3 regions of the Streptomyces sp. NPDC057743 genome follow, and region 2 is predicted to be linked to each of the others. Evidence: riboswitches for the same ligand, from Rfam matches in the RefSeq annotation. Region 2 holds a riboswitch; each other region holds the start of a gene.
The links. A riboswitch is a leader RNA that binds a small molecule or an ion and turns the genes downstream of it on or off. The one in region 2 is predicted to bind cobalamin.
Positions count from the first base shown of each region.

Region 1: another riboswitch for cobalamin. It lies ahead of metE (5-methyltetrahydropteroyltriglutamate--homocysteine S-methyltransferase); the one in region 2 lies ahead of ACFVFQ_RS02300 (cobalamin biosynthesis protein).
Region 3: another riboswitch for cobalamin. It lies ahead of cobN (cobaltochelatase subunit CobN); the one in region 2 lies ahead of ACFVFQ_RS02300 (cobalamin biosynthesis protein).

Region 1 covers NZ_JBHVJX010000018.1:95,602-100,433, forward strand. The annotation lists gene metE (5-methyltetrahydropteroyltriglutamate--homocysteine S-methyltransferase) at 18-2,327, opposite strand; cobalamin riboswitch at 2,538-2,759, opposite strand; gene ACFVFQ_RS21830 (metal-dependent hydrolase) at 2,974-3,675, shown strand; gene ACFVFQ_RS21835 (NlpC/P60 family protein) at 3,715-4,785, opposite strand; gene ACFVFQ_RS21840 (poly-gamma-glutamate biosynthesis protein PgsC/CapC) at 4,808-4,832, opposite strand, start outside.
Region 2 covers NZ_JBHVJX010000002.1:53,199-58,030, reverse strand. The annotation lists gene ACFVFQ_RS02310 (putative cobaltochelatase) at 1-1, opposite strand, end outside; gene ACFVFQ_RS02305 (cobyric acid synthase) at 75-1,625, opposite strand; gene ACFVFQ_RS02300 (cobalamin biosynthesis protein) at 1,622-2,593, opposite strand; cobalamin riboswitch at 2,723-2,858, opposite strand; gene ACFVFQ_RS02295 (hypothetical protein) at 3,206-3,445, opposite strand; gene ACFVFQ_RS02290 (anion permease) at 3,495-4,757, opposite strand.
Region 3 covers NZ_JBHVJX010000004.1:282,383-287,214, forward strand. The annotation lists gene cobN (cobaltochelatase subunit CobN) at 1-3,431, opposite strand, end outside; cobalamin riboswitch at 3,464-3,616, opposite strand; gene cobG (precorrin-3B synthase) at 3,700-4,832, shown strand, end outside.

The DNA.
Region 1 (4,832 bases), on a different contig from region 2:
CCTTCGGCGGGTGCGGGCTACAGCTCGGCGCGTACCGTCCGGGCCGCGGTGACGAGGTGTTCGAGGGAGGCGCGGACCTCCGGCCAGTCGCGGGTCTTCAGGCCGCAGTCGGGGTTGACCCAGAGGCGTTCGGCGGGGATGGCCCGTAGGCCGATGCGGAGCAGGTCCGCCGCCTCTTCCGCGCTCGGCACCCGGGGCGAGTGGATGTCGTACACCCCGGGGCCGGCCTCGCGCGGGTAGCCGTGGGCGGCGAGTTCGCGGGCGACCTGCATGTGGGAGCGGGTCGCCTCCAGGCTGATGACGTCGGCGTCGAGGTCGTCGATGGCCTGCACGATGTCGCCGAACTCGGCGTAGCACATGTGGGTGTGGATCTGGGTGTCGGGACGCACCCCGGCGGTGGTGAGGCGGAACGCCTCGGTGGCCCAGGCCAGATACGCGGGGCGGTCGGCGGTGCGCAGCGGCAGGGTCTCGCGCAGCGCGGGCTCGTCGACCTGGATGACGGAGGTGCCGGCCGCCTCCAGATCGCGCACCTCGTCGCGCAGGGCGAGGGCGACCTGGCGCGCGGTCTCGCCGAGCGGCTGGTCGTCGCGGACGAAGGACCAGGCGAGCATGGTGACCGGGCCGGTGAGCATGCCCTTGACCGGGCGCTCGGTGAGCGACTGGGCAAAGGTCGTCCAACGGACCGTCATGGGCTCGGGACGGGAGATGTCGCCGGCCAGGATCGGCGGGCGGACGTAGCGGGTGCCGTAGGACTGGACCCAGCCGTGCCGGGTGGCGAGGTAGCCGGTGAGCTGCTCGGCGAAGTGCTGGACCATGTCGTTGCGTTCGGGCTCGCCGTGCACCAGGACGTCCAGGCCGGTCTTCTCCTGGAAGGAGATGACCTCGTGGATCTCGGTCTTGATGCGCTCCTCGTAGCCGGCGGTGTCGATCCGGCCGGCGCGCAGGTCGGCGCGGGCGGCCCGCAGTTCGCCGGTCTGCGGGAAGGAGCCGATGGTGGTGGTCGGCAGCAGCGGCAGGCCGAGGTGGGCGCGCTGGGCGGCGGCCCGCTCCGGGTACGGCTGGGAGCGGCGCGCGTCGGCCTCGGTGACCGCCGCGGTACGGCCCCGCACCGCCCGGTCGTGGGTGATCGGGGAGCTGGCCCGGGACGCCAGGTCGGCGCGGTTGGCGGCCAGTTCGCTGGCGATGGCGTCGGTGCCGCGGGTCAGGCCCCTGGTGAGGGTGACCAGCTCGGCGGTCTTCTGGCGGGCGAAGGCGAGCCAGCGCCGGATCTGTGGCGCGATGTCCCGCTCCAGCGACGCGTCGAGCGGGACGTGCAGCAGGGAGCAGGAGGCCGCCACGTCGACCCGGTCGGCCAGCCCCAGCAGCGTGCCCAGCACGGACAGCGACCGCTCCAGGTCGTTGACCCAGATGTTGCGGCCGTTGACGACGCCGGCGACCAGGCGCTTGCCGGGCAGTCCGCCGACGGCGGCGAGGGCGTCGAGGTTGCCGGCGGCCGCCTCCGTGAAGTCCAGCGCGAGCCCGTCGACGGGGGTCTTGGCCAGCACCGGGAGGGCGTCGCCGAGCCGGTCGAAGTACGAGGCGACAAGCAGCTTGGGCCGGTCGGCGAGGGTACCCAGGGAGCGGAACGCGCGCTCCGCGGCGTCCAGTTGGGCCGGCGTGCGGTCCTGGACGAGGGCGGGCTCATCGAGCTGCACCCACTGCGCGCCCGCCGCGCGCAGGTCCGCGAGGACCTCGGCGTACACCGGCAGCAGCCGGTCGAGGAGGGTGAGCGGGTCGAAGCCGTCGGCCACGCCGGGGGCGGGCTTGGCGAGCAGGAGGTAGCTGACCGGGCCGACCAGGACCGGCCGGGCGGTCAGGCCCAGGGCGAGCGCCTCCCCGAATTCCGTGACCTGCTTGGTGGAGTCGGCCGAGAAGACGGTGTCCGGTCCCAACTCGGGGACGAGGTAGTGGTAGTTGGTGTCGAACCACTTGGTCATCTCCAGGGGCGCGGCGTCCTGGGCGCCGCGGGCCATGGCGAAGTAGCCGTCCAGCGGGTCGGCGGCGACGGCCGCGCGGTGGCGCTCGGGGATCGCACCGACCATGACGCTGGCGTCCAGGACGTGGTCGTAGTACGAGAAGTCGCCGGTCGGGACCTCGTCGATGCCGGCGTCGGCCAGCTCCTGCCAGGTGGTGCGGCGCAGTTCCGCGGCAGTGGCGCGCAGCGCGTCCGCGGTGACCTTGCCCTTCCAGTAGCCCTCGATGGCCTTCTTCAGCTCCCGGCGCCGGCCCTGGCGCGGGTAGCCGTACACGGTGGCCCGTGCTGCCGCGGCTGCGGACTTGGTGGTCACGGAGATCTCCTTCGCGAGATGAATCCCTGAGATCCCGGGGACGGGGACGAGCGCGCGAAGGGTGACGGTACGCACCGGATGCGGCGACCCGTATGGCGCGGCGCATGGCATGGCGCGCGACACGGGCACCGGCTGGTGCCTGCGCCCCGGACGGTGTCCGGAGCGCTCCCGACCCGCCCTCGAAGGTCACCGGGACTCCGCGCACGGGTCGTCCGTACGCGGGCAGTTGGCAGGTCTTCGGACTCGCGGGCGCGCCTCGTGTCGTGCCGAGGCTCCTAGTGGCCGTCGCTTCCCAGGCCCGGGTGGGTCCAGTGCGTATGACGGCGGTCGTTCCCGCTCACCGCTGCGGGGCAGTCCCGGATTCCCACCGGGTTCCCTCTTGCGACGCCTCCCGTCTGGCGGACGGGGCGAACCAGCTGCACCGGTCACCCTACGGGGCGGGGCCGCGGCACGCCGGACGTCGTCCAGTATGCGGATGGTGAGATGGGACAAGTGCCCGGTGGGATTGGAAGGGGGCGGGGCCGGGTAACGCCCGCGGTCGCGCCTCGCCGCCCCGTGGCGCCACCGCCGTGATCGCGCTGGTACCGTCTCCGCCGTGGCTGAGGGCGCGTCAACGACGCGCCACATACGGGGAGGACGACGCACCATGATGGGTCATTCGCATGCGGTGAGCGGCGCGCTGCTCTTCGCGGGCACCACGCCGTTCCTGCCCCCGCTGCTGATGCACACCCACCTGATGCCCCAGGAGATCCTGATGGGCACCGTGCTGTGCGCCGGCGCCGCGCTGCTGCCCGACCTGGACCACCACGACGGCACCATCGCCAACTTCCTCGGCCCGGTGTCCAAGATCCTGTGCCGGTTCGTGGCCTGGATCTCCGGCGGGCACCGCCATGCCACCCACTCGCTGTTCTTCGTGGTGCTGATGACCGTCGGCAGCTGGGCCGGCGTGACGTACCTGGGCCGGCCCTTCACCCTGGGCATGACCTTCTTCCTGCTGGCCCTCGCCGTGCGCGCGCTCAACCTCTGCCCGCCCGGCCACGGCTTCTCCGCCTGGGCGACGATCGTCGCCATGGCCGGAATAGGGACCGGGGTCATCGCCAAGTTCATCCCGTCGGCGCCCGGTTGGCTGCCGTACGCCATCGGGCTCGGCTGCCTGGCACACCTGCTCGGCGACTCCATCACGAAGATGGGCGCGCCGTGGCTGTGGCCGCTGAAGACGCGCTACGAGATCGTCCTCATCAAGCACAGCGGCAACAAGGTGGAGACGGAGATACTGACCCCGATCATGGGCGTCGCCACCGTCGTCCTGCTCTGGTTCACGGCGCTGTCCCCGCACTCCATCAGCTAGCGCGCTGCCCCGTAGGGGCCGGCCCCAACGCCCCATGCCTCACAGGCGTTTGGCGTTGCGCAGGAGCTGGGCGTAGAAGCCGTTGCCGTCGAGCCGGGACACGCCGCCCTTGTCGCCGATGGTCGGGCCGTTGACCTCCTTGCGGCTGGAGAGGAAGACCTTGTGGCCCTCGGTGTCGGGTCCCAGGTACAGGCCGACGTGGTCCAGGCGGTTGCCGGTGTGGTGGTCCATCTTGAAGAAGACCAGGTCTCCCGGCTGGAGCACGTCGATGTTCTGCGGGCGCTCGTACCAGGGGGCCGGGCCGGACAACGGGATGATCTCGGCGCCCAGTTGGGAGCGGCCCATCCCGTTGGCGGTGCGGGGCAGGCCGTCGCCCTTCCCGTCGGCGGGGGCCAGTGGGTAGCGGGCCCGGTAGCCGAAGACCAGCCGCATGTAGCCGGAGCAGTCGACGGCGCGGTAGCGGGCCGCCTCGGGCCGCTTGGCGGTGCCGTCGCGGAAGGTGTACGGGATGCCCAAGTAGTCGAAGAAGTCGGACTGTTCGAGCAGCGGCGTGCCGCGGTGCTTGGCCAGGTCGGGGTTGACCGGGCCGAACTTGGCGTCGCCGGCGTACACCACGCCCCGCTCGTCCTTCTTGGCGGGCGCTCCGGTGATGTACTGGAAGGCGATGGCGAAGAGGTCGTCCTCCTGGCTGCCGTGGTAGCGCCGGAACCACTCCTTGAACCAGCGCTCCTTCTCCGCGCCGGCGCGCCACGCCTCGGGCATCAGGCGCACCCAGTCCTCGGTGACCACCTTGGTCGCGGTGTTCTCGGCCTCGCTGAAGGTGCGCGAGGGGCCCTTGAGGGTGGCGGTGCGGGACCGGTCGGTGAAGGTGGCCAGGACCTGGCCGCCCGCGCCGCGCAGCACGGTGCGGTCCGGGTTCTTCAGGCGTTCCCAGGTCTGCCCGCGCTGCTCGCCGGAGGCGGAGCCGCCGAGCGGGGTGTCGGTGACGGCCTGGGCCCGGGGCGCCTTGTCCTGTTCGTCCTTGCGCAGCTCCACGGTGAGGTAGGCGCTGCCGGCCAGGAGGGTCAGGACGGTCGCGGTGTGCAGCAGGGGGCGCTTCTTGGGGGGCATGCGGTGGGCTCCGGGGGAGGGGTCAAGCGGACGGCATGACGCCGAGG
Region 2 (4,832 bases):
TGCCTTAAGTCCTCCGCCTCGCCGGCTGCGCTCCTGAAGTGTTCCCCGCCGTTCCCGCCCCGTGTGCCCCCAGCTCATGGCGCCCCCGGAGGCACGAACGGCAGCCCCTCCGGCACCCCTTCCTCGATCAGCCGCAGCAGCGCCCCGGTGTCCGCGTGCTCCTCGATCAGGTCGCCCAGCCGGTCCAACTGCTCCTCGCGCAGCGCGCCGAAGCGGGTGTCCGGCGCCGGCACGAAGCGCCGACCGGCCGCCCGCGCCACCTCCCGCAGGAACGCCCGCCGGAAACCGTCGCTCTCCAGGGAGCCGTGCCAGTGCGTGCCCCACACGGCGCCCACCCGGCAGCCGTCCAGGTCCCTCCCCTGACCGTCGGACATGAACGCCGCGTCCCCGCCCAGGACTTGGGCCACCCCGTGGTGGATCTCGTAGCCCTCCACCGGCTCGCTGAGCGCCACGCCGGACGGCCGTGCGAGGGTCTTCTCCACCGCGAAACGGACCCGGACCGGCAGCAGCCCCAGCCCGTCGACCGCCCCGGCCCGCGACTCGACGTCGTCCTCGATGCGCTCGCCGAGCATCTGGTAGCCGCCGCAGATGCCCAGCACCGGACGGCCCTCGGCGGCCCGCCGGGCCACCGCGTCGGCCAGCCCGCGCTCGCGCAGCCACGCCAGCGCCCGGACCGTCCCGCGGGTTCCCGGCAGCACCACCAGGTCCGCGTCGACCAGTTCCTCGGGCCGGTCCACGAACCGCACCACCACGCCCGGTTCGGCGGCCAGCGCGTCCACGTCCGTGAAGTTGGACATCAGCGGCACCGCGGGGACCGCGACCCGCAGGACGTCCTCGCCCGCCGGCGGCGCCACCACCGACTCCCGCACGGCCCCGCGCAGCGAGACGCGCAGGCCGTCCTCCTCGTCGATGCCCAGCCCGTGCGCGAACGGCAGCACGCCGTAGGTCGCCCGCCCGGTCAGCCCGCGCAGCATCTCCAACCCCGGCTCCAGCAGCGTCACATCGCCCCGGAACTTGTTGACGAGATAGCCGGCGACCAGCGCCTGGTCCTCCTTGGACAGCAGCGCGATGGTCCCGAAGAACGACGCGAAGACCCCGCCGCGGTCGATGTCGCCGACCACCACGACCGGGATCCGCGCCGCCCGGGCCAGGCCCATGTTGACCAGGTCGGTGCGGCGCAGATTGATCTCGGCGGGGCTGCCCGCGCCCTCGCAGATCACCGCGTCATGGGTGCGCCGCAGCTCCGCCAGACAGTCGGTCACGGTGCCGAGCAACTGCTCCTGCCGGCCCGCGTGGTAGCCACGCGCGCTCAACTCGCCCACCGGCTTGCCCAACAGCACCACCTGGCTGCTGCGGTCGCTGCCCGGCTTGAGCAGCACCGGGTTCATCAGCGCGGTCGGCTCCACCCGGGCCGCGGCCGCCTGCATCGCCTGCGCCCGGCCGATCTCCGCGCCCTGTCGGGTCACGAACGAATTCAGCGACATGTTCTGCGCCTTGAACGGCGCCACCTTGACGCCCTGCCGCACCAACCAGCGGCAGATGCCGGCCGTCACCACGCTCTTGCCGGCGTCGGACGTCGTCCCGGCCACCAGCAGCCCACCGGCCGTCTTCCCGCGCCCGTTCACCGGGGCACCCTCCCGTTCACCCGGCGGCGCCGCACGGCATCCGCCGCCAGCCGTCCCGCCACCGTCACACCCAGCGCCAACGCGCTCACCCGCCGGGAGAGCCGCACCGCCCGCTCCACGTCGGAGACCTTCGGGGGCCGCGCCCCGCCGTTGAGCACCGGCCGGTGCTCCACCCGTCCGCCGTACGCCAGCGTGCCGCCCAGCCGGACGCCCAGCGCACCGGCGAACGAGGCTTCCACCGGGCCCGCGTTGGGGCTCGGATGGGCCCCGCCGTCCGCCCGCCAGGCCCGCAGCGCACCGCGCCGATCCGGTCCGGCGAGGACCGTCAGCGCCGCGGTCAGCCGGGAGCCGGGCCAGCCGGCGAGGTCGTCGAGCCGGGCCGCGGCCCAGCCGAACCGCCGGTAGCGCGGCGACTTGTGACCCACCATCGCGTCCAGGGTGTTCACCGCACGGAACGCCACCAGTCCGGGCACCCCGCCCAGCGCGCCCCACACCAGGGCGCCCACCACCGCGTCCGAGGTGTTCTCGGCGACCGACTCCACCACCGCACGGGCCATCTGCGGCCCGTCCAACGCCTGCGGGTCGCGCCCACACAGATGCGGCAACCGCTCCCGCGCCACGTCCAGATCACCGACGTCCAGCGCACCGCCCACGGCGCGCGCCTCCCGGCCCAACGAGGTGCCGCCCAGCACCGCCCACACCGCGGCCGCGGTCAACGCGGCCCGGGCGCCCGGACGGTGGCGCACGGCGCGCGCCAACAGCGCGGCGCCGGCGGCCGCGCCACCCGCGCACACCACCGCGTGCGCCGCCCCGTAACCACGGTGGTCGCGCCACAGTCGACGTTCGAGGGCGCCCGCGGCCCGGCCGAACGCGGCCACCGGATGGCCGCGCCGCGGATCCGCCGCGATCAGGTCACCGAGGAAGCCGAGGGCCGCGCCGCACGCGTATGTCGCGTGTTCGCCGCGCACCGGATCAGGCCGCCGTCAGACACCGAACGGGCCCTGCGGCAGCGGGCGATGAGGCTCTCGATGGGCAGCCAGGCATGGTGGTATGTCCTCACTCAGGGTCCTCGCCCTGGCTCGACGCGACGGCGACCAGAGTCTCCTGGCTCCCGGATCGGCGCGACCCCCGGCCTTCCCGCCCGTACGTGGCGTACGGGCCGTGGCCCTCGTCGGAGGAGCGCTCCCCGGTGACAGTGGCGGGACCGCGCCGGATTCGCACCGGACTTCCTCTGCTGTCGCCGATTGGCCCCGGCAGTCCACCACGCCCCGCGACGCCCGTCAACTCGCCCTTGACCTGCGACGCAGCCCCACCGGCTGTCCTGTGTCCAAGACCACAGGGCAGCCGCCGGCGCCCACCCGCCACCCCACCGCGCCCCTCCTGCAAACCCGCGCGCCGCCCGCCCCGAACGCCGCCCGGCGGAACGGGCCTTCGCGACGGCCGACGGCCCGGCAGCCCGCCGGCTTGGCCGGTCTACCGGTCTACCGCACCCCACGCCAACGGGGCGCCCGGCGGCCGCGGCTGGTGCCGCGCCCTCCGGACGCCCCGTCCACTGCTACCGGCCCGCGGCCGGCCAACTGTCAGGCGGCGACGATCAGATAGATCCCGTACGCCACCGCCACCGCGCAGAGTGCGAACGCCGCCAGCGCCCCGGCGCGTGCCCCCGCGCCCGGTGCCGTGGAGGCCGCCGCCGCGTCGCCGTCCGCGGCCGGCTTACGGGAGGTGCCCACGATGCCGACGGTGAACAGGCCCACGATTCCCACCGTCACCGCGAGCGTGACGCCGAAGACCTGGCCGAGAGCCGCCCAGTCGATGTGCATTGCGTAGTCCTTTGGTCCTTGGGTCAGTTCGGTTGCTGCGGCCGGGCGGTCAGGAGGAGGCCGTCGCGGGCTGGGCGGGGGCGGCGGCGTCCCGCTGCGAGGGCACGGCGAGCGCGTCCGCCTCGGAGGCCGCCGGGGCGAGGGTGCCCGCCGGGGGCGGCGAGACGGTCTGGAGCGCGGTGGTGACGACGCCCGCCGGCTCCACCGCCGGACCCTCGTTGACGTTGGTGTGGTCGATCGGCTTGCGCCGGGAGGCGGCCCAGATGCCGCCGCAGATCGCCAGCGCCAGGACGGTCACCGTCGTGATGCCCCAGGTGCCCTGGTCGGCGAGGAACGCGGCGCCGGCGGAGACCAGGCCGGCGGCCGGCAGGGTCAGCCCCCAGGCCACGACCATCCGGCCGGCCGTGGACCAGCGCACCACGCCGCCCTTGCGGCCGAGCCCGGAGCCCATCACGGAGCCGGAGCAGACCTGGGTGGTGGAGAGCGCGAAGCCGAGGTGGGAGGAGGCCAGGATGGTGGCCGCGGCGCCGGTCTGGGCGGCGAAGCCCTGCGGCGGCTGGATGTCGGTGATGCCCTTGCCCATGGTGCGGATGATCCGCCAGCCGCCCAGGTAGGTGCCGAGCGCGATGGCCATGCCGGCGGAGGCGATCACCCACATCGGCGGGTCGGAGTGCGGGGCGATGGCTCCGCCGGTGATCAGCGCGAGGGTGATCACGCCCATCGTCTTCTGCGCGTCGTTGGTGCCGTGGGCCAGCGAGACCAGCGCCGCCGAGGCGATCTGCCCGGCGCGGTAGCCCTTGGCGGTGTCGGCCTCGTCGCGGCCGCGGGCCAGCCGGTAGGTGAGCCGGGTCGCCGCCATCGAGGCGAGCCCCGCGACGAACGGCGCGGCCACCGCCGGGATCAGGACCTTCATCACGACGGCCTCGCCGTGCACCCCGCCGGTGCCGACGGACACCAGGGTCGCGCCGATCAGACCACCGAAGAGGGCGTGCGAGGAGCTGGAGGGGAGGCCGGCGAGCCAGGTGACGAGGTTCCAGATGATGGCGCCGACCAGGCCGGCGAAGATCACTTCCGGTCTGATGCCGGCGCTCTCGTCGATGATGCCGCCGGAGATGGTCTTGGCGACCTCAACCGACAGGAACGCGCCGCCGAGGTTGAGTACCGCTGACATCGCCACCGCGGTCTTGGGTCGCAGGGCCCCGGTGGAGATGGTGGTGGCCATTGCGTTGGCCGTGTCGTGGAAGCCGTTCGTAAAGTCGAACACCAAGGCCGTGACGATCACGATCCCGATGAGAAGCGTGATGTGTTCCATTCACCCAGGCAATCCGTTCGATGGTCAGTGTCTTCGAGAACGTACGGACGGTGAGTGAACGGAAAGTGAACTCGG
Region 3 (4,832 bases), on a different contig from region 2:
GGGTCCAGGACGTAGGTCTGGGCCAGCTTGTCGTACATCCAGTCGGCGACGACGCCGGTGGTGGCGTCGTAGCCGAACAAGTAGTCCACGGTGGCGGCGAGTTCGAAGGCGCCCTTGTAGCCGTGGCGGCGCATCGCCTCGATCCAGCGGGGGTTGACGACCCGGGCGCGGAAGACCCGGGAGGTCTCCTCCACCAGCGTCCGGGTGCGGACCGTCTCCGGACGGGTCGAGTCGCCGATGTACGCCTCGGGGGCCTTGCCCTTGAGCGCCTTGACGGTGGCGACCATCCCGCCGTGGTACTGGAAGTAGTCGTCGGAGTCGGCGATGTCGTGCTCGCGGGTGTCGGTGTTCTTGGCGGCCACCGCGATGCGCTTGTAGGCGGTCTCCATCTCCTCCCGGGCCGGACGGCCCTCCAGCCCGCGCCCGTAGGCGTAGCCGCCCCAGACGGTGTAGACCTCGGCGAGGTCGGCGTCGGTGCGCCAGTCGCGGGAGTCGATGAGCTGGAGCAGGCCCGCGCCGTAGGTACCGGGGCGGGAGCCGAAGATCCGGGTGGTGGCGCGGCGTTCGTCCCCGTGCGCCGCGAGGTCCGCCTGGGCGTGGGCCCGGACGAAGTTGCCCTCGGCGGGCTCGTCGAGGCCGGCGACGAGCCGCACCGCGTCGTCCAGCAGGCCGATCACGTGCGGGAACGCGTCGCGGAAGAAGCCGCTGATGCGCAGCGTGACATCGATGCGGGGGCGGCCGAGCTCGTCGAGCTCGATGGCCTCCAGGCCGGTGACCCGGCGCGAGGCGTCGTCCCACACGGGGCGGACGCCGAGCAGCGCCAGCGCCTCGGCGACGTCGTCGCCGGAGGTCCGCATCGCGCTGGTGCCCCACAGGGACAGGCCCACGGACTGCGGCCAGTCGCCGTTGTCGTCGCGGTAGCGGGCCAACAGCGAGTCGGCGAGCGCCTGTCCGGTCTCCCAGGCGAGCCGCGAGGGCACGGCCTTGGGGTCGACGGAGTAGAAGTTGCGGCCGGTCGGCAGGACGTTGACCAGGCCGCGCAGCGGCGAGCCGGACGGGCCGGCCGGGACGAAGCCGCCGTTCAACGCGTGCACCGCGTGATCGAGTTCGGCGGTGGTGGCGGCCAGTCGCGGGACGACCTCCCGGGCGGCGAAGTCGAGGATCGCGGCGACCGCCTCCGGGTGGCCCTCGGCGACCCGGGAGGCCGCGGCCGGCTCCCAGTCGGCGTCCTCCATGGCCTGGACCAGGCCGCGGGCGACGGCCTCGGCGTCGTCGGCCGCGGTCCGGGTGGCGGCCGACTCGTCCAGCCCGAGCGCCTCGCGGAGCCCGGGCAGCGCGGAGGTGCCGCCCCAGATCTGCCGGGCGCGCAGGATCGCCAGGACGAGGTTGACCCGGGCCTCGCCGGCCGGGGCGGCGCCCAGCACGTGCAGCCCGTCGCGGATCTGCGCGTCCTTGACCTCGCAGAGCCAGCCGTCGACGTGCAGCAGGAAGTCGTCGAACCCGTCGTCCTCCGGGCGCTCCTCCAGGCCCAGGTCGTGGTCCAACTTGGCGGCCTGGATCAGCGTCCAGATCTGCGCGCGGATGGCGGGCAGCTTGGCCGGGTCCATCGAGGAGATCGCGGCGTACTCGTCGAGCAGTTGCTCCAGGCGCGCGATGTCGCCGTAGGAGTCGGCGCGGGCCATCGGCGGGACGAGGTGGTCGACGAGGGTGGCGTGCACCCGGCGCTTGGCCTGGGTGCCCTCGCCCGGGTCGTTGACCAGGAACGGGTAGATCAGCGGCAGGTCGCCGAGGGCCGCGTCCGGGCCGCAGGCGGCGGACAGGCCGGCGTTCTTGCCGGGCAGCCACTCCAGGTTGCCGTGCTTGCCGAGGTGGACCATGGCGTCGGCGCCGAAGCCGCCGTCGGCGGCGGGCGTGGCGATCCAGCGGTAGGCCGCCAAGTAGTGGTGGGAGGGCGGCAGATCGGGGTCGTGGTAGATCGCGATCGGGTTCTCGCCGAAGCCGCGCGGCGGCTGGATGAGGATCAGCAGATTGCCGCGGCGCAGGGCGGCCAGCACGATGTCGCCCTCCGGGTTCCGGCTGCGGTCGACGAACATCTCGCCGGGCGGCGGGCCCCAGTGCTCCTCCACGGAGTCCCGGAGCTCCTGCGGCAGCGTGGCGTACCAGCGGCGGTAGTCGGCGGCCGGTATCCGGACCGGGTTGCGGGCCAACTGCTCCTCGGTCAGCCACTCCTGGTCGTGGCCGCCGGCCTCGATGAGGGCGTAGATCAGCTCGTCGCCGTCGCCGGACGCGAGCCCCGGGACCGGCTCGGTGCCGAAGTCGTAGCCCTCGGCCCCCAGGCGGCGCAGCAGCTCGACGGCGCTGGCCGGGGTGTCCAGGCCGACCGCGTTGCCGATCCGGGAGTGCTTGGTGGGGTACGCCGACAGCACCAGCGCCAGCCGCTTCTCGGCGGCCGGGATGTGCCGCAACCGGGCGTGCCGGACGGCGATCCCGGCGACCCGGGCGGCCCGTTCAGGGTCGGCGGCGTAGACCGGGAGGCCGTCCTCGTCGATCTCCTTGAACGAGAACGGCACGGTGATCAGCCGCCCGTCGAACTCGGGCACCGCGATCTGCGAGGCGGCGTCGAGCGGCGAGAGCCCCTCGTCGTTCGCCTCCCAGTCGGCCCGCGACCCGGTCAGGCAGAGCGCCTGGAGGATCGGCACGTCCAGGGCGGCCAGCGCGCCGGCGTCCCAGGACTCGTCGTCGCCGCCCGCGGACGCCCCGGCGGGCTTGGTGCCGCCGGCCGCCAGGACGGTGGTGACCAGGGCGTCGGCCGCGCGCAGCTCCTCGATCAACTCCGGCTCGGGGGCGCGCAACGAGGCGACGAAGAGCGGCATCGGGCGGCCGCCGGCCTCCTCGATCCGGTCGCAGAGGTCGTGGACGAAGCGGGTGTTGCCGCTCATGTGGTGGGCGCGGTAGTAGAGCACGGCCACCGTCGGGCCGGTCGCCTCCGAGGCGGGGCGCTCCAGCGGGCCCCAGGACGGCGCGGCCGCGGGCGGCTCGAAGCCGTGTCCGGTGAGCAGCACGGTGTCGCTGAGGAACCGGGCCAGTTGGTCGAGGTTGGCCGGACCGCCGTGCGCGAGGTAGGCGTGCGCCTCGGCAGCGATGCCGACCGGGACCGTGGACGCCTCCATCAGCTGGGCGTCGGGGGCCTGTTCGCCGGTGAGGACGACGACCGGGCGGTGCTGGTCCGCGGCCAGCAGCACGTCCAGGCCGTCCTCCCAGGCGCGGATGCCGCCGAGCAGGCGGACGACGACGAGGTCCGCGCCCTCCAACAGTCCCGGGAGGTCGGCGACGTCGAGGCGGGCGGGGTTGGCGAGCCGGTACGGCACGGGTCCCGTGGCCGCGCGGGCACTGAGCAGATCGGTGTCGGAGGTCGACAGCAGCAGGATCACGGCGCAGCCCTTCCTCGGGGATTCCACGCCCCGGGTGGTCGTATGGACGGCGGGAGTTCCTGGCTCACCCGGCGGTGGCCGGGTTCACAGTGGCGGGACCGCGCCGGATTCTCACCGGGCTTCCTCCCTTGGCGCCGTCGCTGGCGTCCGGCGGGTCAGCCGACCCGCCGACCTGCATAGTAAGGGCTGCGGCCGAGCCGCGGGAGCGCGCCTGGACGGGCCGCCCGTGCGCCCCCCTCGCCACGGTTCCGGGATCCGACGCGTAGGTATGCTCGCCGCCATGCCGCCCTCCCCCTCTCGACGCCCCGACCGGGCCGGACCGCCCGTGCGGGACCGCGGTGACGCCTGCCCGGGAGCGCTGCGGCTGCACTCCGCAGCCGACGGCGAACTGGCCCGAGTCCGGTTGCCGGCAGGGGACTTGACGGCATCGCAGGCCCGCGCGCTGGCGTACGCCGCAGAGCGCCTCGGCGACGGGCACCTCTCGCTCACCTCCCGCGGCAACGTCGAACTCCGCGGCCTGCCCGACGGGTGCGGCGGCCGCCTGGCCGCCCTCCTCGCCGACGCCGGACTGCTGCCGTCGGTACGTCATGAGCGGATCCGCAACGTGCTGGCCTCGCCGCTGGCCGGGCTGGACCACCACACCCCTTCCGACGTGCGGTTGTGGGCCCGGAGCCTGGATGCGCTGCTGTGCGCGAGCGAGCCGGCGACGGCCCTTTCGGGCCGTTTTCTGTTCGTCCTGGACGACGGGCGGGGCGATGTGGCGGGGCTCGGCGGCGATGTGACCTTGCTCGCAGAATCCGGCCGACGGGCCCCGGCGGGCACCGCGTTCGCGCCGGGGGCGGCGTCCGGGTACGGGGCGCTGCTCCGCGTCGGCGCGGACCCGGCGGCGCTGCGGATCGCGCCGGACGACGTCCCGCGGGCGGCGCTGATCGCCGCCGAAACCTTCCTGGCCGTCGCGGCGGAGAGCGGCAGCGGCGCCTGGCGGGTCACCGAACTCCCCGCCACGCGACCGCTCACCGCCCATGACGTGCGCGGCGCGCTGCGTGCCGCGGGCATCACCGCCGAGCCCGCCGAGCCCGCCGAGCCCGCCGAGCCCGTCGCGCACGCGAAGACGCCCGGCCCGCGGCCGACGGTGCCGTACGCCGATGCCACCGTCCCCGGCCCGGTCGAGGGCCCGGACGGCCGCCGCGCCCTGGTGGTCCTGGCGCCGCTCGGCCGGCTGACCGCGGCCCAGTGGCGGCTGTTGGCCGAGGTCGCCGCGGTGGACGGCTCCGGCGCGCTGCGCCTCACGCCCTGGCGCGGCATCGTCGTCCCCGGCCTGCCGGCGGACGCGGCGGAGGGACGGCTGGGCGAGCTCGCCGCCGCCGGTCTGGTCACCGACCCGGCCTCCCCGTGGCGCGG